One region of the Pectobacterium artocarpous genome, then DNA from elsewhere that is predicted to be linked to it. Evidence: predicted binding sites of a transcription regulator. Region 1 holds the regulator's gene; each other region holds the start of a gene.
The links. The regulator sigma-54, encoded in region 1, starts transcription at its own class of promoters, with help from an activator protein. The targets are predictions, from matches to a motif close to GTTGGCACANNTTTCGCTNT.
Positions count from the first base shown of each region.

Region 2: glnK (P-II family nitrogen regulator) is a predicted target of sigma-54. The motif match lies at 1,879-1,898, and genes of this name have one in related genera.
Region 3: glnA (glutamate--ammonia ligase) is a predicted target of sigma-54. The motif match lies at 2,047-2,066, and genes of this name have one in related genera.

Region 1 is NZ_JBJXVK010000015.1:66,463-69,745, reverse strand. It holds gene ptsN (PTS IIA-like nitrogen regulatory protein PtsN) at 1-460, opposite strand, end outside; gene hpf (ribosome hibernation promoting factor) at 557-844, opposite strand; gene rpoN (RNA polymerase factor sigma-54) at 868-2,301, opposite strand; gene lptB (LPS export ABC transporter ATP-binding protein) at 2,351-3,076, opposite strand; gene lptA (lipopolysaccharide ABC transporter substrate-binding protein LptA) at 3,080-3,283, opposite strand, start outside.
Region 2 is NZ_JBJXVK010000005.1:155,980-159,262, forward strand. It holds gene ACKQAD_RS04900 (SmdB family multidrug efflux ABC transporter permease/ATP-binding protein) at 1-1,625, shown strand, start outside; gene glnK (P-II family nitrogen regulator) at 1,985-2,323, shown strand; gene amtB (ammonium transporter AmtB) at 2,363-3,283, shown strand, end outside.
Region 3 is NZ_JBJXVK010000010.1:116,671-119,953, reverse strand. It holds gene glnL (nitrogen regulation protein NR(II)) at 1-328, opposite strand, end outside; gene glnA (glutamate--ammonia ligase) at 559-1,968, opposite strand; gene typA (ribosome-dependent GTPase TypA) at 2,338-3,283, shown strand, end outside.

The DNA.
Region 1 (3,283 bases):
TCATAATCTGGTACAGCTCTTCATCGCTTTGCGCCGCACGCAGGCGTCGGCAAACCGTTTTATCCGCCAGCCGCTTGGCGACAAGCGACAGGGTATGCAAATGGGTTTTACATTGTTCCGCCGGAACCAGCAAGGCAAAAAGCAGATCAACGGCCTGATTATCAATAGCATCGAAAGCGATCGGTTGCTCTAACTGGATGAAAACACCGATGGCACCCAACGCATTATCATCTTCCAGCTTGCCGTGAGGAATGGCAATGCCGCCGCCGATTCCTGTGCTGCCCATCCGCTCCCGGGTCAGGATGGCATCAAAGATAATCTGCGAAGGAATGTTAAGCTGCCTGGCGGCCAGCTCACTGATAATTTCCAACGCCCGTTTCTTGCTCTGGCAGTGGACGGTACTTCGGGTGCACTCAGGACGTAATACGGTGCTGAGTTGCAATACGGGATCGTGGTTCATTTTATTTTCACTTAACAACGCTTTCACTTCTGGTGATCCCGACCCATCCGATGGATGGGCCGAGTTTGTTCCCTTGCTAAACGGCAAGGGAGAAAATTAGTGCTGCTTGAGTTTATCTTTATGCTTATTGAGCTGTCTCGCCAGCTTATCAATCAATAAATCTATCGCGGCGTACATATCTTCCGCTTCTGAGGTTGCATGCAGCTCGCCACCATTAACGTGGATCGTGGCTTCGGCAATTTGCTGAACTTTTTCCACTCTCAATACCACATTGACCTGATTAATCCGGTCAAAATACTGCTCTAACTTGGCAAACTTGCCATTCACAAAATCACGCAGCGGTTCAGTGATTTCGATGTGGTGTCCGGTAATGTTGAGCTGCATAGTGTCTTCCTTCTCTGTTGAGATCAAATCAGTTGTTTACGCTGATTTGATGGTGGGATAGATAAAGACTCTCGGTATTTTGCGACGGTACGGCGCGCCACGATGATGCCCTGCTCGGAGAGCAGTGCGGTAAGCTTACTATCGCTTAGTGGCTTGGCGGGATTTTCCGCCGCAATCAGCTTCTTCACCAGCGCGCGAATTGCCGTTGACGACGCTTCTCCGCCGCTGTCGGTATTCACATGACTTGAGAAGAAATATTTTAGTTCAAAAATGCCGCGCGGACTGTGCAGGAACTTCTGTGTCGTCACGCGTGAGATGGTGGATTCATGCATATCCACCGCCTGCGCGATATCTGCCAGCACCATGGGTTTCATGAATTCTTCACCTTGCTCGAAGAAATCCTGCTGCTGCTCGACGATGCAGCGGGTCACTTTCAGCAGTGTGTCGTTGCGGCTTTCGAGACTCTTGATGAGCCAGCGCGCCTCTTGCAGATTACTGCGGATAAATTGCCCATCGCTGTCGTTGCGTGCGCTGTTGCCCAGTGCCGCATACTGCTGGTTAATCTGTAGACGGGGAATGCTGTCAGTGTTGAGTTCTACGGCCCAGATACCCTGGACTTTGCGTACGAGCACGTCAGGGATCACGTATTCGGATTCGCCGGTGTTGATCGACTGCCCTGGACGCGGATCGAGTGACTGGATTAGCGCCAGCGCTTCTTTCAGCACGTCTTCTTTCAGACGCGTGACGCGGATCAGGCTACGGAAGTCATGGTTGGCTAACAGATCGAGATGATCGCTGACGATCAGGCGGGCTTCATCCAGACGCGGCGTGCTGTCGGCGAACTGGGAAAGCTGCACCAGCAGACAATCACGCAGATCGCGAGCGGCGACGCCAACAGGATCAAAGCGCTGCACGCGTTTGAGTACGGCTTCGACTTCTTCCAGCGTTACGTCGTCGTCACCGATGCTGTCAAGAATGTCCTCCAGCGGCACGGTCAGGTAGCCGGTGTTATCCACGGCATCGACGATAGAGGTCGCGATGGCGGAATCGGTGTCTGAAAACGGCGTTAGTTCAACCTGCCACATCAGGTAATCCTGAAGTGTTTGCGTAGTTTCGCCTTGATAAATCGGCAGTTCTTCATCGCGATAGTCGGTGCCAGTGCCCGACGGTGTGCCTGCGGAGTAAACCTCATCCCAGGTGGCATCGATCGGCAGTTCTTCCGGCATATCCCTTTGCTCAAGGGCTTCGCCGGTATCCAGTGAATCGCTGTCTGCCTTTTCAAATGACTCGATTTCGTCGTGCTGATCCGTTTGTTCAAGCAACGGATTGCTTTCCAGCGCCTGTTGAATTTCCTGTTGCAATTCAAGCGTGGACAGTTGCAACAGGCGGATAGCCTGTTGGAGCTGTGGAGTCATGGCCAGTTGCTGGCTAAGCCTGAGTTGCAAACCTTGCTTCATAAATCGCGCTAACGTCCCATAAGTGCTGCAAAGAGAAAATATTACCCTATCAGAGTCGGAAGCCTTCGCCCAGATAGACACGTTTCACCTGTTCATTGGCCAGAATATCGGCCGGTGAACCGTGGGCGATCAGATTGCCCTGACTCACGATGTAGGCTCGTTCACAGACATCAAGCGTTTCGCGGACGTTATGATCGGTAATCAACACGCCAAGCCCGCTGTCACGCAGATGCTCAATGATTTTTTTAATATCCAGTACGGAGATCGGGTCTACGCCCGCAAACGGTTCATCCAGCAGGATGAACTTCGGATTTGCCGCCAGCGCACGTGCAATCTCTACGCGGCGTCTTTCCCCACCAGACAGCGATTGTCCCAGACTATCGCGCAAATGAATAATATGGAATTCTTCCATTAACTCATTGGCACGATCTTCCTGCTGCTCAGTCGTCAGATCTTTACGAATCTGTAATACTGCCATCAGGTTGTCATAGACGCTTAAGCGACGAAAAATAGAGGCTTCCTGCGGTAGGTAGCCGATGCCGCGTAGTGCGCGTTCGTGCAGGGGAAGCAGGCTGATGTCGTCATCGTCAATGACAATGCGTCCTTCGTCACGCGGGACGATACCCACTACCATGTAGAACGTGGTCGTTTTACCGGCACCGTTCGGCCCGAGCAGGCCGACGATTTCACCAGAATTGACGGTGAGGCTGACGTTTTCGACGACCTTACGGCCTTTGTACGCCTTGGCCAGATTTTCTGCGGTTAATGTTGCCATAACTTATTCAGTGACCCGTGGTTGCGGTTGTTGAGAACGAGAAGGCTGGCTCTTGTTCTCTTTCTCCTGAAGCTGAGAGGGAACCAACACCGTCGTCACGCGTTTTCCTTTTTCGCTGGTCGCTTCCATCTGCTGTTGTTTCACCAGATAGGTGATGCGATCGCCTTTTACATTGCTGTCCTGTTGTTCCAGATAGGCATCACCTGT
Region 2 (3,283 bases), on a different contig from region 1:
ATGATCTGGTGGCTAAAGGGAAATTCCCGCTGGCGATTGCAGCGGGTCTGGCGATGGCCTACATCCTTCTGCAAGTTCTGGCGGCGCTGCTGCACTATTTTCAGACGCTGTTGTTTAACCGCGTTGCGGTCGGTGTCGTCCAGCAGTTGCGCATTGATGTGATGGATGCGGCTTTGCGCCAGCCGCTGAGCACATTCGATACGCAACCCATTGGGCAACTGATTTCACGCGTCACCAATGACACAGAGGTGGTTAAAGATCTTTACGTCATGGTGGTGTCAACGGTATTACGCAGTGCGGCGTTGGTCGGCGCGATGCTGGTGGCGATGTTTAGTCTGAGCTGGCAAATGGCGCTGATTGCGCTGATGATTTTTCCTGCGGTTGCGGTAGTCATGGTGCTGTACCATCGTTTCAGTACGCCGATTGTTCGCAAGGTACGAAGCTATCTGGCCGATATTAATGATGGTTTCAACGAAGTGATTAATGGCATGGGCGTCATTCAGCAGTTTCGCCAGCAGGCTCGCTTTGGCAAGAAACTGAGGGTCGCTAGCCTTGAGCATTATGACGCGCGCATGAAAGCGTTGCGTCTGGAAGGTTTCCTACTGCGGCCGCTGCTGAGCTTATTTGCCGCGATGGTACTGTGTGGTTTGTTGATCCAATTTGGTTTCAGCTCGATGGGGTCGGTTGGCGTCGGGGTCTTGTATGCGTTTATAAACTACTTGGACCGTCTGAATGAACCGCTGATTGAACTGACAACCCAGCAGTCTATGTTGCAGCAGGCGGTCGTTGCCGGTGAGCGTATTTTTGAACTAATGGATGGTACAAAACAGGGCTACGGCGATGATGAGCGTCCGCTGGCTACCGGACGTGTCGATGTTGACGATGTTTCTTTTTCGTATGGCACTGAAAAGCGCGTACTACAGCATATTTCACTGACGATACCAGAGCGCGGGTTCGTCGCGCTGGTTGGGCATACTGGCAGCGGCAAAAGCACCCTGGCCAGTTTGCTGATGGGGTATTACACGCCGGATGAAGGCGAAATTCGGCTTGATGGTCGGCCGCTCTCTACGCTCTCTCATGCGGTACTGCGCCAAAATGTGGCAATGGTGCAGCAGGACCCGGTTGTGCTGGCGGAGTCTATGTTTGTGAATGTGACGCTGGGCCGGGACATCAGCGAAGAGGCCGTCTGGCGTGTATTGGAGGTGGTACAGCTTGCTGACCTGGTTAGCGCTTTTCCTGAGGGATTGTATACGCGCATTGGCGAGCAGGGGAATAATCTGTCTACCGGACAAAAACAGCTATTGGCGATTGCGCGGGTATTGGTGCAAACGCCGAAAATTCTGATTCTCGATGAGGCAACCGCGAATATTGACTCGGGTACGGAGCAAGCGGTGCAAAAGGCGTTGCGTATCATCAGGGAACAGACAACCTTAATTATTATTGCACATCGGCTTTCTACCATCGTTGAGGCCGACACGATTATGGTGCTCCATCATGGGCAAACCGTTGAGCGGGGAACGCATGAGCAACTGCTACAACAGCAAGGGCGCTATTATCAGATGTATCAATTGCAGTTGGCCGGAGAGGATCTTGCTGCTACCAGTACCGAGCCTTGTACTGTCTGACTCGATTATCGGTCATGCTATGGTCTGCACCGCCTTGAATGGTGCAGACTGACAGTCTGCTTGTGGCTTCGCACCATCATTAAGCATCGTGATTCGTGTTTTTACTTTCCCCGCACTGAAAATACACTTAGTGCACCAAAATAGTGCGTAACTTGCCCAACCCCTCCTGCATTTCTTTCCCGTTGTGTTTGCTTTTTGTCCTTTCTCATCTTTAAACGCGTTCTCTTTCCTGATTTATGCCAGATAAATCATTTATGGCACATCCTTTGCTTTAGTCATGACGTAGACCTACTTCATAGAGCGCGTAATCGAACAAGTGACGGGCGAAAGCCTGAACATAATGGCTAGGGGGAAGATAAATGAAACTGGTTACTGTGGTGATAAAACCATTCAAGCTGGAGGATGTACGTGAAGCGTTATCTTCTGTCGGCATCCAAGGGCTCACCGTCACTGAGGTGAAAGGGTTTGGTCGTCAGAAAGGGCACGCGGAGCTATACCGCGGCGCAGAATACAGCGTTAACTTTTTACCCAAGGTAAAAATTGATATCGCAATTGCAGACGACCAACTGGACGAAGTGATCGATGTTATCAGCAAAGCTGCGTACACCGGAAAAATTGGTGATGGCAAAATTTTTGTCGCCGAGTTGCAAAGGGTTATCCGTATTCGTACGGGTGAAACTGACGAAGCCGCACTTTAACAACACCTAGCGTAGATACGTAAATAGGGATGGATGAAAATGAAAAAACGACTCTCTTCATTAGGTCTCGGTGTGGCGGCATTACTCCCGTCCTGGGCAATGGCTGCGACACCGACGATTGATAAAGCGGATAACGCTTTTATTATGATTTGTACCGCGCTGGTACTCTTTATGACTATACCGGGCATCGCACTGTTTTATGGCGGCCTGATTCGTTCCAAGAACGTTCTGTCCATGATGACACAGGTGAGCGTAACGTTCGCGATGGTTTGTATCCTGTGGGTGGTTTATGGATATAGCCTGGCCTTCAGCGAAGGTAACGCCTTCTTCGGTGGTTTCAGCACGTTTATGCTGAAAGGCATCGGAATTGAATCCATTAGTGGCACCTTCTATCAGTTCGTGCACGTGGCGTATCAAGCTTCCTTTGCCTGTATCACCGTCGCGCTGATTGTCGGGGCGATTGCTGAGCGTATCCGTTTCTCTGCTGTGCTGATTTTCGTTGCGCTGTGGCTGACGTTCTCCTATCTGCCGATGACGCACATGGTATGGGGCGGCGGTTATCTGGCTGCGGATGGCGCGCTGGACTTTGCGGGTGGTACGGTGGTTCACATTAACGCCGCGGTCGCTGGGTTGGTTGGTGCTTACCTACTGGGCAAGCGTGCTGGTTTTGGCAAAGAAGCCTTCAAACCGCATAACCTTCCGATGGTGTTTATCGGTACGGCGATCCTGTACATCGGCTGGTTTGGTTTTAACGCGGGTTCTGCGGGTGCTGCGAACGGTATCGCCGCACTGGCTTTCCTGAACACCGTTGTCGCTACTGCCGCTGCGATTCTGGCATGGGTTGGCGGTGAGTGGATGGTGCGCGGTAAACCTTCTCTGCTGGGCGCATGTTCTGGTTGTATCGCGGGTCTGGTGGCAATCACACCAGCGGCAGGTACGGTTGGCGTCGGTGGCGCATTG
Region 3 (3,283 bases), on a different contig from region 1:
GCGCCATTTCCAGCAGGATAAAATCGTTTTGTACCCGCTGAGCGGTGAGCGACATGATGTGTGCTTTGCCATCCACGACGATGGTAACTTCGTTATCCGTAAAACCTTGTCCTGAATCCAGACTTTCACGCAGTAAATCAATATTCAGAGAAAAATATCCCAGCAAATCGGGCAGTGGTGTGCCGGATAATTTACGCGAGCTTTGTGCCAGTAATTGCTGTGCAGCCGGATTGGAATAGTGAATCGCCAGATCGTTATCCAGCAATAAAATGCTGTTTATCAGAGAATTGAGGATCTGCCCAGCATCGGGCAGCGTGCCTGTTGCCATAACGCAGACTCCCGCACCATCGTGGTGCATTGTAGTGTGAATGATGGATGTTACGTCGAACGGCCAATGCCGGTGGTGAAAAAAGCCCATCCGAAGATGGGCTGAAGCGTTTCCACGGCAACAAAAAAACTTCTTAGTATTCTGTTGTTTATCGGTCATGGTCGGATATCAGCACACCCAACCACGCCGAAATAGATAGTAGACGCTATCGTTATTAAACGCTGTCGTTATTAAACGCTATAGTACAGTTCGAACTCAACTGGGTGCGGCGTCATACGAACGCGATCCATCTCAGATTTACGCAGTTCGATGTAAGCATCGATAGCGTCGTCGGTGAACACGCCACCACGGGTCAGGAACTCACGGTCTTCGTTCAGTGCAGCCAGGGCCTCATCTAGAGAACCTGCAACTTTTGGAATCTCTGCTTCTTCTTCTGGAGGCAGATCGTACAGGTTTTTGTCCATCGCATCGCCAGGGTGGATTTTGTTGATGATGCCATCGAGGCCAGCCATCAGCAGTGCAGCGAAGCACAGGTATGGGTTAGCTGCTGGATCCGGAAAGCGTGCTTCGATACGACGTGCTTTCGGGCTGGCAACAACCGGGATACGGATTGAAGCAGAACGGTTACGTGCGGAGTAAGCCAGCATAACAGGAGCTTCGTAACCAGGGACAAGACGCTTGTAGGAGTTGGTGGTTGGATTCGACAGGGCGTTGATGGCTTTAGCGTGCTTGATAACACCGCCAATGTAGAACAGTGCGGTTTCAGACAGGCCACCGTATTTGTCGCCAGAGAACAGGTTAGTACCGTCTTTAGACAGAGACATGTGGCAGTGCATACCAGAACCGTTGTCACCGAACATGGGTTTTGGCATGAAGGTCGCAGTTTTACCGTAGGCGTGAGCCACGTTATGCACGACATATTTGTAGATCTGAATTTCGTCCGCTTTTTTGGTCATGGTGTTGAAGCGGGTAGCCACTTCGTTCTGACCAGCGGTTGCCACTTCGTGGTGGTGAGCTTCAACAACCAGACCCATTTGTTCCATGGTCAGACACATAGCAGAACGGATGTCCTGTGATGAATCGACAGGTGGAACCGGGAAGTAGCCACCTTTCAGACCTGGACGGTGACCTTTGTTACCACCTTCGTATTCTTTACTAGAGTTCCAGTAAGCTTCGATGTCGTCGATAGCCACGTGGGAACCGGACGTGCTGCTGCCGAAACGGATGTCATCGAACAGGAAGAATTCTGGCTCTGGCCCGAACAGGACGGTATCGGCAATGCCGGAAGAACGCAGGAAATCTTCCGCACGTTTCGCGATAGAACGCGGGTCACGATCGTAGCCCTGCATGGTGCCTGGCTCGAGGATGTCACAACGAATGATCAGCGTGGAATCTTCGAAGAACGGATCGATCATCGCTGTGCTGGCATCGGGCATCAGAACCATGTCTGACTCGTTAATACCTTTCCAGCCGCCAATCGAGGAACCATCAAACATTTTACCTTCTTCGAAGAAGTCGGCGTTGACTTGATGAGCCGGAATGGTGACGTGCTGCTCTTTACCTTTAGTATCCGTGAAGCGTAAATCAACAAACTTCACTTCATGCTCATTCAGCATCGTCAAAACATGTTCTGCGGACATACTTGGTTCTCCCGATTGGTCATTTATCGTCGTGGAACGAATATCGTTGTGGATTGATGTTGTTGCTGTGAGTAGACTAAAGCTAAAAGTGTGCCAACTTTTTAAATGTGTGCAATGTGTTGCTACTTGGGGCTTTCTCACGGAAATCCACTGCACCATTATAGTTTAAAGCACCAAAATGGTGCTCAATATGTGAATTAACGCACCAATTTAGAGCGTTAATGTTCGCTTGTAGCGCTTTTGCACCGTGAAAGGGATCACAAAGCAGGCAGCTCTAGGTTGTTTATCATAGATGCTTGTGATCTTGTTTAGTCCCTCGATTAATACGTGTACAATAGTGCGCTATTTCTAAATGCCTGAGGCAAAGCTGTGATCGAAAATTTGCGTAACATCGCCATTATTGCGCACGTTGACCATGGAAAAACCACCCTGGTTGACAAGTTGTTGCAACAATCCGGAACGTTCGGTGAACGTGTCGAAGCAACCGAGCGTGTAATGGACTCCAACGATTTGGAGAAAGAGCGTGGAATTACCATCCTCGCAAAAAATACCGCCATTAATTGGAAAGACTACCGCATTAACATCGTAGATACCCCAGGACACGCCGACTTCGGCGGCGAGGTTGAGCGTGTCATGTCGATGGTTGACTCGGTACTGCTGGTTGTTGATGCGATGGATGGCCCGATGCCGCAAACGCGTTTTGTGACCAAAAAAGCATTTGCCAACGGTCTGAAACCGATTGTGGTTATCAACAAAGTTGACCGTCCAGGCGCGCGTCCTGACTGGGTTGTCGATCAGGTATTTGACCTGTTCGTGAACCTAGATGCGACTGACGAGCAACTGGATTTCCCGATCATTTATGCTTCTGCGCTGAATGGTATTGCGGGTCTCGACCATACTGACATGGCGGAAGATATGACCCCGCTGTATCAGGCGATTGTCGATCACGTTTCCCCGCCTCAGGTTGAGATGAATGCGCCGTTCCAGATGCAAATTTCTCAGTTGGACTACAACAACTATGTTGGCGTTATCGGTATCGGTCGTATCAAACGCGGTAAAGTTAAGCCTAACCAACAAGTAACGATTGTTGATAGCGAAGGCAAAACCCGTAACGCTAAAGTCGGTAAAGTGCTGACCCACCTGGGTCTGGAGCGTATCGACGCGACTGAAGCGGAAGCGGGCGATATCATCGCAATTACCGGTCTGGGCGAGCTGAACATTTCCGACACCATCTGCGATCCGCAAAATGTCGAAGCGCTGCCAGCACTGAGCGTCGATGAACCTACCGTTACCATGTTCTTTAACGTCAATACTT